3 regions of the Peribacillus sp. Hz7 genome follow, and region 1 is predicted to be linked to each of the others. Evidence: riboswitches for the same ligand, from Rfam matches in the RefSeq annotation. Region 1 holds a riboswitch; each other region holds the start of a gene.
What was found. A riboswitch is a leader RNA that binds a small molecule or an ion and turns the genes downstream of it on or off. The one in region 1 is predicted to bind cyclic di-AMP.
Positions count from the first base shown of each region.

Region 2: linked by a shared signal. The riboswitch ahead of ACE199_RS04500 (APC family permease) and the one ahead of ACE199_RS02915 (potassium channel family protein) in region 1 are both predicted to bind cyclic di-AMP.
Region 3: linked by a shared signal. The riboswitch ahead of ACE199_RS21150 (cation:dicarboxylate symporter family transporter) and the one ahead of ACE199_RS02915 (potassium channel family protein) in region 1 are both predicted to bind cyclic di-AMP.

Region 1 covers NZ_JBHHJV010000001.1:615,331-618,618, reverse strand. The annotation lists gene ACE199_RS02920 (DUF5105 domain-containing protein) at 1-192, opposite strand, end outside; gene ACE199_RS02915 (potassium channel family protein) at 1,042-1,698, opposite strand; cyclic di-AMP (ydaO/yuaA leader) riboswitch at 1,801-1,952, opposite strand; gene ACE199_RS02910 (ABC transporter ATP-binding protein) at 2,260-3,051, shown strand; gene ACE199_RS02905 (ABC transporter permease) at 3,053-3,288, shown strand, end outside.
Region 2 covers NZ_JBHHJV010000002.1:192,350-195,637, reverse strand. The annotation lists gene ACE199_RS04510 (carbonic anhydrase) at 1-9, opposite strand, end outside; gene ACE199_RS04505 (5'-3' exonuclease) at 276-1,157, shown strand; cyclic di-AMP (ydaO/yuaA leader) riboswitch at 1,370-1,513, shown strand; gene ACE199_RS04500 (APC family permease) at 1,652-3,288, shown strand, end outside.
Region 3 covers NZ_JBHHJV010000028.1:13,293-16,580, forward strand. The annotation lists gene ACE199_RS21145 (efflux RND transporter periplasmic adaptor subunit) at 1-1,131, shown strand, start outside; cyclic di-AMP (ydaO/yuaA leader) riboswitch at 1,376-1,518, shown strand; gene ACE199_RS21150 (cation:dicarboxylate symporter family transporter) at 1,678-2,940, shown strand; gene ACE199_RS21155 (rhodanese-like domain-containing protein) at 3,085-3,288, shown strand, end outside.

The sequences.
Region 1 (3,288 bases):
AATAGCCATCATAGCTAAGTTCTCATTTTCAGAAACCCCATCATCACTCTCTGAAACAATATAACTAGCGCTTTCAATAGAAGCCTCCAACCCTTTACTCTTTTCAGTTGAAGCCTTTTCACCCGAATCTGAACATGCAGATAAAAGGAAAATAAATACTGATACAACGGAGAATAATACCCATTTTTTCAAAAAAAGAACCCCTTCCTAAACTAGACTATAATATGTACCATTTCTTCTCACATATTAAATCTACCTAAATCCCCCCTTCCAAAACAGGATATTTATCCCTAATAAAAAGGAAAAATAAACCTATTGGACTAGGCTTAATGATTCAAAGCCTTGATATACAGGGAATAGATAGCAAATATTTTTTTGGTTTATTATATAAATAAAGGAAAATAATTCATTTTTACTAGTTTTTGAATATACTTACATAAGCGCTATAACATACCATTTTCTTATTTTTATTAATTATTATACAAATAATAGAACTTTTGATTTAGCTCACCCTATATCTTCCATACACTGATTTCCATCTATTAATCTTCCGAATATTACTATACAAATAGAAACAAGCAGCGAAAACATTCACTGCTTGTTTCTATTTGTATATTTTTCATACGGTCCATATATCTTCACTAGGATATTGGATACTCACTTTTTTGTTGTTATCAGCAAATAGACGAGGGTAAGCGGACCTACTTTACCAAATTCCCTGACTCCTACAATGATTCATTTTTCGACAATAAAGAAGTCAGCGATTATTCCCCTATAGACAGATTTACTATGCCAAAAGCTGAGACAACTGTTCAGCCCCGACAAGCATAAGATGAGAGGCAGCATGACGCAGTTTGCCACAGAGCATAACCGCTTATGACCTCGAGGAGCTAGGAGCCGCAGCTATAATGAGGGAATTCCCTCATCTCCCTTTTTTCTTCTCACAAGCTTGAGGTGGGGAGCTTACTTCCATTAGGTGTGGGATAAAACGGTTTAATACAAGCGTTTCAGTAAGCATTCATTTCAAATGTATATTGCTTGTTACACGCCTTGGGCCTCTAATTTTGCAATATCTTTATTATGTCCAATCACAATTAATGTATCTCCTTGCCGAATTTGTTCTTCAGCAAGCGGAGCCACATTAATATCTTTTCCACGTTGAATACCAATAATATTGCAATGGTATTTTGCACGAATATCCAAATCCATTAATGATTTTTTATCAATTTTATGTGACGCCACAATTTCCACGATGCTATACTCCTCAGATAATTGAATATAATCAATAATTTTTTCGGAAGCGATATGATGAGCAATTCGCTGCGCCATATCTCTTTCTGGATGGATAACTCGATCCACTCCGACCTTTTCTAGAACTTTATGATGATACATATTTTGAGCTTTTGCCCAAACTTGAGGAATGCCCATTTCCTTTAGAAGTAAACATGTTAAAATACTTGCTTCAATATCATCACCTAAAGAGACGAAAGCGACATCAAAGTTTCTTACACCTAAGGACTTTAAACTCATCTCATCCAACCCATTAGCTACGACGGCATGGGTAGCAAAGGCTGCATATTCATCTATTTTACTTTCATCTTTATCGATAGCCATGACTTCCACTCCAATCGAATGGAATTCCTTGACTAAGCTCCCTCCAAATCTTCCTAAACCAAATACAACAAACTGTTTTTTCATCTCGTTCTTCCCCTTTTATTACAATCTCTTTATATAGAAAGCACAAAAAAGACCACAGAGGATTCCCCCGTGGTCGAATGCATTTTTTCGATCACCAGTATCACTTCCTCTCTCTTCACGCTTCCGGAGTTAGCTGTCGGATTCGGACCATGAGAGTAGCCCTACCTTCTTCATAAAGGATTCACCCCAAGCGACGAAAACACCGCCACAAAATTGGTTCCCCCGTTCCATAAAGGATTCAGCGAATAAAGAAATATGGTTTTACATGAAAGTAATATTACTCCTTCAAAATTAAGTTGTAAAGAACATTTGAGAGCATTCACCTTATAGAACGACAAAATATAGATTTTTCACTTTTTGAAAGCCCAAAAATCCAAAATGTAAGATTTTATAACATATAATTAGTGATAGTAACTAAAATATCCACTTCGATTTGTTCGTTTTTGCTAATGACAAATGAACTACAACACAATAAAATAAGTATTATATCACATATTATGTAATATAATATAACATTTATAAACATAAACAAATAATGTGATTTTTCAGGAGGGGAAAATATTGAGCACAAATCCAAACGAAGTCGTTTCATTCAAAGGTGTTAGTAAAGTGTACAATACGGGCATCATTGCATTAAGTCAATTTGACTTAATGATTACAGAAGGCGAGTTTATTAGTTTTTTAGGTCCATCGGGTTGCGGCAAGTCCACTGCGCTAAGGATGGTAGCTGGGTTGAGTGAAGCCACTAGCGGCCATGTCCAAGTTTTCGGTAAAACACCTAAGGAGATTATTCAAGGAACAAACGATATCGCCTTCGTTTTTCAAGATGCAAATTTACTTCCTTGGCGAACTGTGCTTGATAATGTATTATTGCCGCTTGAATTAAGAGGATCTACTAAGAAAAGCCATAAGGAGTACGCAATAGAGGTATTAGAGATGGTCGGTTTAAAAGATTACTTAGATGCCTATCCTAGAGAACTATCAGGCGGGATGAAAATGAGAGTTTCAATCGCCCGTGCTTTAGCGGCAAAACCAAAAATGTTATTAATGGATGAACCCTTTGCCGCTCTCGATGAAATCACACGCCAAACATTGCAGATTGACCTCCTTAATATATGGCAAAAAGAAAAAACTACTATTCTATTTGTTACCCACAACGTATATGAAGCTGTATTTTTATCCTCACGAATCGCAGTCATGTCTTCTCGTCCCGGGAAATTATCATCCATTATTAACGTCAATCTCCCCTTTCCAAGAACACTCCAAGTAAGAACAGACAAAACATTTACAGACTATGTAGATATAGCTGCCCACAGTCTCGAAAATAGCTCAATAAGAAGGGAGTTAGGATAAGATGTCCACACAATCAGTAGCAACGAAAAAAACAAAAATGGTTTCGCATTTCCCTCAAAGTAATACAGGGAAAATTTGGACTAAATTTAAAGGTGTTTATCTCGGTCCAATCATTGCTTTAATTGCCTTCCTCTCTCTATGGCAATTGATTCCTTCTTTATTGGGGATCAAACCATTTATTCTTCCGAAACCTACAGATGTCTTACACGCTGCACTAACGGATTGGCACTTATTATG
Region 2 (3,288 bases), on a different contig from region 1:
ATCTTTCATTTTGAACCTCCTTATTCTATTTTTATGTAATAATTTATAACACTAGTCACTAAATTAATATAATTTATACATATTTTCAACTAATATTTTGAAAAATAGGGATTCTTGACTAGTAGTTTTTTTGAAAGGCTGTGTTAAATAATATTGTTGATCAAACGAGTAGGAGCCAAAAATGAACAGTATCCTATAACAAACTCTTTTTAAAAAGTAACTATACTAATAAAAATCATGATAAAATAAGTACACATCATAGTTGAGGTGGTAGTATGTTAGGAAATGAAAACGAACAGCGTCCAACTTTTCTACTTGTAGACGGGATGGCGCTTTTATTTAGAGCTTTTTATGGAACGGCAGTTACGGGACAGTTTATGATTAATTCAAAAGGTGTACCGACGAATGCAGTGCAAGGATTTTTAAAGCATATGCTAACGGCAACTAATCATTTTAAGCCAAGCCATGTGGCGGTTTGTTGGGATATGGGCAGTCATACGTTTCGAAATGAACTGTTTGATGGGTATAAGGCAAATCGTTCGGATGCACCAGTGGAGATGATTCCACAGTTTGATTTAGCGAAGGAAGCAGTTCAAGCTTTTGATATTCCGAATATTGGACTAGCTGGTTTTGAAGCGGATGATTGTATTGGAACGATTGCGAAAGCGTCAGCGAAGGATAGTCGTGTAGGTATTTTAACGGGAGATCAAGATATGTTGCAATTGTTAGATGAGCATATTTCTGTTGTGTTATTGAAAAAAGGCTTTGGTAATTATGATGTGCATAATCCTCATAGTTTTTATGAATGGAAAGGGATTAAGCCGAGGCAAATGATTGATTTAAAAGCGTTAATGGGCGATACAGCAGATAACTATCCAGGTGTAAAAGGAATTGGGGAAAAAACAGCGTTAAAATTATTAACGGAGTATGAAAGTATCGAAGGCATTTTAGAAAATTTATCTTCATTAACGAAGGGGCAGCGGACGAAAATTGAAGCAGAGCTTGAGATGCTTCATTTATCCCGAAAGCTTGCTGAAATTAAATGTGATGTACCAATTTCTTGCTCGCTTGATGAGGCGTATTTTCAATATGATGACGAAAAGGTACGGTATATGCTAGAGACGCATGAATTTCGATCGGTTTTACGTATGTTATAAGAGGGCAGGAGCTTCGGAACAGAAGCTCCTATTTTTTGTATTATTGATCATATATGTAAAATGATGTAGTAAGAGAAGAATATTATATATTGTTTATCATTAAACATTTAGGAGGGAAGACAATAGTATTATAGAAATATAGGAAGTATAGGTCATAATAAAATTTTTATTTACTTTTCGAATTCACAGCAGTATGCTAATCACAGTTTCATATTTCTAAATCGCTGAAACCGTTTGGTGCGGGGGAACCATTATTAGAATTGTTTAACAATTCAAGGGGTGAATCCTTTCAAGGTAGGGCTACTCAAAGGTCCGAATCCGACAGCTAACCTCGTAAGCGTTATATGAGAAGGAAGGTGGAGCTTGTGAGACAAAAAAATTGATGTCTACAGGTCTATTTAACTTTGACTTGTAGGCATTTTTGCGTTTTTTTCAAGATTTTTTATTTAACGGGGTAATATACAATTACTATTTATGTTTGGTGGTGATTCTTAGTGATGGCTTCTATAAAAAGATTTTTAATTGGTCGGCCTTTAAAATCAACGGCAGCCGGGGAACAAAAGCTTAACAAAACAAAAGCTTTGGCTATATTATCTTCTGATGCTTTGTCTTCTGTTGCATATGGTCCCGAACAAATATTGCTTGTGCTAATTACAGTGGGTGTCACTGCATTTTGGTATTCAATTCCTATCGCTGTAGGAGTATTGCTTCTGTTAACGGCTTTAATTTTGTCTTATCGACAAATTATCTTTGCGTATCCTCATGGAGGGGGAGCGTATGTTGTTTCAAAGAATAATTTAGGTGTGAATGCAGGATTGATAGCTGGAGGTTCCTTATTAGTTGATTATATTTTAACTGTGGCTGTAAGTGTGTCTGCGGGGACGGATGCTATTACATCTGCTTTTCCTAGTTTGCATACACATAATGTAATGATAGCCATCCTTTTTGTAATATTTCTTACTATCCTGAACTTAAGAGGAGTAACAGAGTCGGCTTCCATATTAGCCTATCCGGTGTATTTATTCGTTTTAGCGTTATTCATTCTGATTGGTGTAGGCATATACAAAATCTTGATGGGAGAAGTTTCTTCTGACTTACGTACTTCAATTGGCACACCGGTAGCAGGAATCAGTTTATTTATCCTTCTAAGAGCATTTGCATCAGGTAGTTCTGCGTTGACAGGAGTTGAAGCAATTTCTAATGCGATTCCAAACTTTAAAGATCCAGCTCCTAATAACGCTGCCAAAACGTTAATTTTAATGGGCTCCTTACTTGCTGTGTTATTTACAGGCATTGTATTTTTAGCCTATTATTTAAGCATTGTTCCGAGTGTAGAGGTAACAGTTGTCTCGCAAATTGCTGAAGAGATATTTGGACGAAATTTCATGTATTTCTTTATTCAAGGAACAACAGCCTTAATATTAATCCTTGCTGCCAATACAGGCTATTCTGCTTTTCCTTTGCTGGCTGTCAATCTCGCAAAGGATAAGTTTATACCAAGGATGTTTACAATTAGAGGCGATCGATTAGGATATTCGAATGGAATTATCATATTAGGACTTGCTTCCATCGTCTTAATAATCGCTTTTGAAGGACATACAGAAAACCTTATCCCACTTTATGCAGTAGGAGTATTTATTCCATTTACGTTGTCTCAGACTGGAATGATGGTTAAATGGATTCGTGAAAAGCCAAAAGGATGGGTTTTTAAGTTAATCATTAACTCCATTGGTGCTGTTATTAGTTTGATTGTTACCATCATATTCTTTTTAACTAAATTTACTCAGGTTTGGCCGGTTTTAGTTTTTTTACCTATCATCATTTTCGTTTTTCATCGAATAAGAAAGCATTATGATGCAGTAGGTGAGCAGCTAAAGGTTACGTCTTGTGAACCTGCTGTACCAATCGAAGGGAATGTAATCATTGTACCTGTCGCTGGTATTACTCATGTGGTGGAAAATTCATTGAACTATGCAAAATCCCTTTCAGCAGAACAGATTATAGCTGTTTACGTTTCTTTTGAACGAGAAGATGAAAAAAAGTTTGAGGATAATTGGAAGAAATGGCAACCCGATGTGAGACTTGTAACTTTACACTCCCATTACAGAAGCATCATAGGTCCATTAACTAA
Region 3 (3,288 bases), on a different contig from region 1:
TGGACAAAAGTCAAGGCCGCAACCGTAACGGAAACGTTTGAGACGAAGGGAGTTACAATCCCTGCTGAGGAATATGAAGTATACTTTGATGAATCAGGTAAAGAGTTTCAACGATTTCTTGTAAAAGAGGGGGAAGAGGTAACGGCGGGTACACCTTTATTCGAGTATGAAGTAAAGGATTTAGAGAAAAATAAAGGGGAAGTTGAGCGGGAAATTACCGAGATAACTGGTGCGATAACGGAAATAGAGGCATATATTAAGAAGTTAACGGATTACAAAACGCAAGTTCCTACTGCTTCAACGGTTTCGGAAATTGTGCAAGATGGTGTAAGCTTGGATCGCAATGCTTCTTCTGATTTAATTATTAGCACACTTGAACAAGAAATTTATAAACAAGAATTAGAAAAAAGTAAATTAGAAGAGAGAAAGACAAGGCTGGATTCACAATTAACAGCGATGAATGAACTCAGCGGGCCGCTTACGATTGATGCAGAAGTGGATGGGGTTGTGAAACAGATTAATCAATCACTTAACAATCCAGTGGTGACTATTGCCTCTACTCAACAAGCTGTAAAAGGTGTTCTTTCGGAGTCGCAGTTACACAAAACAGCAGTTGGGATGCCAGTTAAAATTACATCTCCGCGTTTAGAGAAAGGGATTAATGGTACAGTTGGACGTGTGGAAAACTATCCAGCGTCAGAACCTTCTCTTAATCAAAAATCGATGTTTCCGTTTCAAGTCGTAATGGAAGCAGATGAAGAAGGAATATCGTCGCTAGCCCTCGGTTCAAAGGTAGATATGACGGTCGTTACAAATGAAGCGGTAGATGTTCCGACGATTCCGGAGAAAACGGTGTATGGAAAGGACAACCTCTTTGTATTTAAGTTAACAAACAATGGATATGTGAATAAACAATATGTTACAGCGGGATTAAGAGCGAATCAAAAGCTTGAGATTGCTTCTGGTCCAGCAGAGGGAGAGACGGTGCTTATTACACCAAGGGAAATTCCGAAAAATCACTCAACGTTTATTACTCCTATTCAAGCAGAAAAGGTAAACTTAGATGCGTATAACACGTTTTCAACTCGTGAGAAGTGGCGTTATTTCTTGGTCGGGTTGTTGGAGAAATAGTCTTTATTTATTAAAAGGTCTTCAAATATGAAGATCTTTTTTATTTTCTAAAATAGGGATAATTTAGAAAAGTTATTATTTTCAGATAATTTAAAGATAGTATTTGGGGAATAATTTAAAAATAAATAACATAGATAGAAAGCGGTTAAATCCAGAATAAAATGGCCTTCATCCAGAAAAAATAAATATATGGCTATAAAAAATATTTACAGATTATCAATTTTAATATAATATTTCAAGTGGGGAAGTTATTTCGCTTAATCTTTTTAGAGCGGGGGACCCAAATTTGCAGAACTTTCTGCTAGGGGTGAATTCAGAAATGAAAGGGCAATTTGTTTCCAAATCCTAACCCGACAGCTAACCTCGTAAGCGACTTAAAGGAAACAATATGTGAATCTATATGATAAAGACACCGCTTGTGTCTTTTTTTGGTAAAAGGAAAACTGTTTCCAGCTGCAGAAAGCGTTTTCTTTTTATCAACAATTTTGTTTCCTTTACCGAAACAACTGTTTTTTTGTAAAAACTATTACGAAAGGTGAGGGATGTATGAAAAAATTCAAATTAAGTTTAGCTAGTCAGATTTTCATTGGTTTACTGATTGGTGTGGTTGTAGGGGCTATTTTTTATGGTAATACAACTGCTCAAGAATATTTGCAGCCAATTGGAGATATCTTTCTACGTCTGATTAAAATGATTGTTATACCGATTGTTGTGGCAAGTATTGTTGTTGCTGTTGCAGGTGTCGGTGATTTGAAATCTGTAGGTAAAATTGGTGGTAAAGCGATTCTTTACTTTGAAATCGTTACCACGATTGCGATTATCGTTGGAATTATAGCAGCGAATGTTCTTCAGCCTGGTGCTGGTGTTAATATGGATAAATTAGAACAAACTGACATTTCGAGTTATGTCGATACAGCAGAGCATAAGGAAGAAACGGGTTTTATTGAGACGATCGTCAATATTGTCCCGACTAATCCAATTAAAGCAATCGTTGAGGGCGACATGCTTGCGATTATTTTCTTCTCGCTTATGCTAGGGCTTGGAATTGCAGCTATTGGAGATAAAGGAAAGCCGGTTCTGCAATTCTTCAACGGAGTAGCAGAGGCGATGTTCTATGTTACGAATATGATTATGAAATTTGCTCCATTCGGTGTATTTGCATTAATTGGGGTAACAGTGTCTAAGTTTGGTTTGGCCTCCCTGATTCCTTTAGGGAAGTTAGCTCTTTCTGTATATGGAACGATGATTTTCTTTGTTCTAGTTGTATTAGGGCTTATCGCAAAATTAGCTGGCTTTAGTATTTTTAAACTGATTAAAATCTTAAAAGAAGAATTAATCTTAGCGTTCTCAACAGCAAGCTCTGAAGCCGTTCTTCCTAAGATAATGGAAAAAATGGAGAAAACGGGATGTCCGAAGCATATTGCTTCTTTCGTTATTCCAACAGGTTACTCATTTAACCTCGATGGGTCAACATTATATCAAGCATTAGCAGCTATGTTTATTGCGCAAATGTATGGTATTGATATGAGTATTGTGGATCAATTTACGTTAATGCTTGTGTTAATGGTTACATCGAAAGGAATTGCTGGAGTTCCAGGCGTATCATTTGTTGTATTATTAGCAACACTTGGAACTGTTGGAATCCCAGTTGAAGGTTTAGCGTTTATTGCGGGTATTGACCGTATTCTAGATATGGGACGTACAGTTGTAAACGTAATCGGAAATTCGTTAGCAGCAATTGTTATTTCTAAATGGGAAGGGCAATTTAACCCTTCAGCAGCAGATGAACAAGTGAAGCAAGCGTCATAATGATATAAAATCCAGAGCGGTGAAGCTGCTCTGGATTTTTTTATAGCTATATCTTTACAGAGAAGACTTGTTTGACAAAAAAGAAGGAAGGTTACTAAGATAAAAATATAAATACATAAGTCGGTATATAACGGGGGAGAATAGATGTCTTGGGTCACGTTGCTCATGTTTTTAACAATAGCCGTGTTTGCTTTGTCTAAGGTTTTACCAGCAAAAGGGGTTAAGAGTATTACAACAGAAGATTTAGCGAATAATTTATCGTTAAAGGTAAAAAAACAGTATATTGACGTTCGTTCTGAAATTGAATATGACGATCGTCATATACCGCAATTTAATAACATCCCCCTT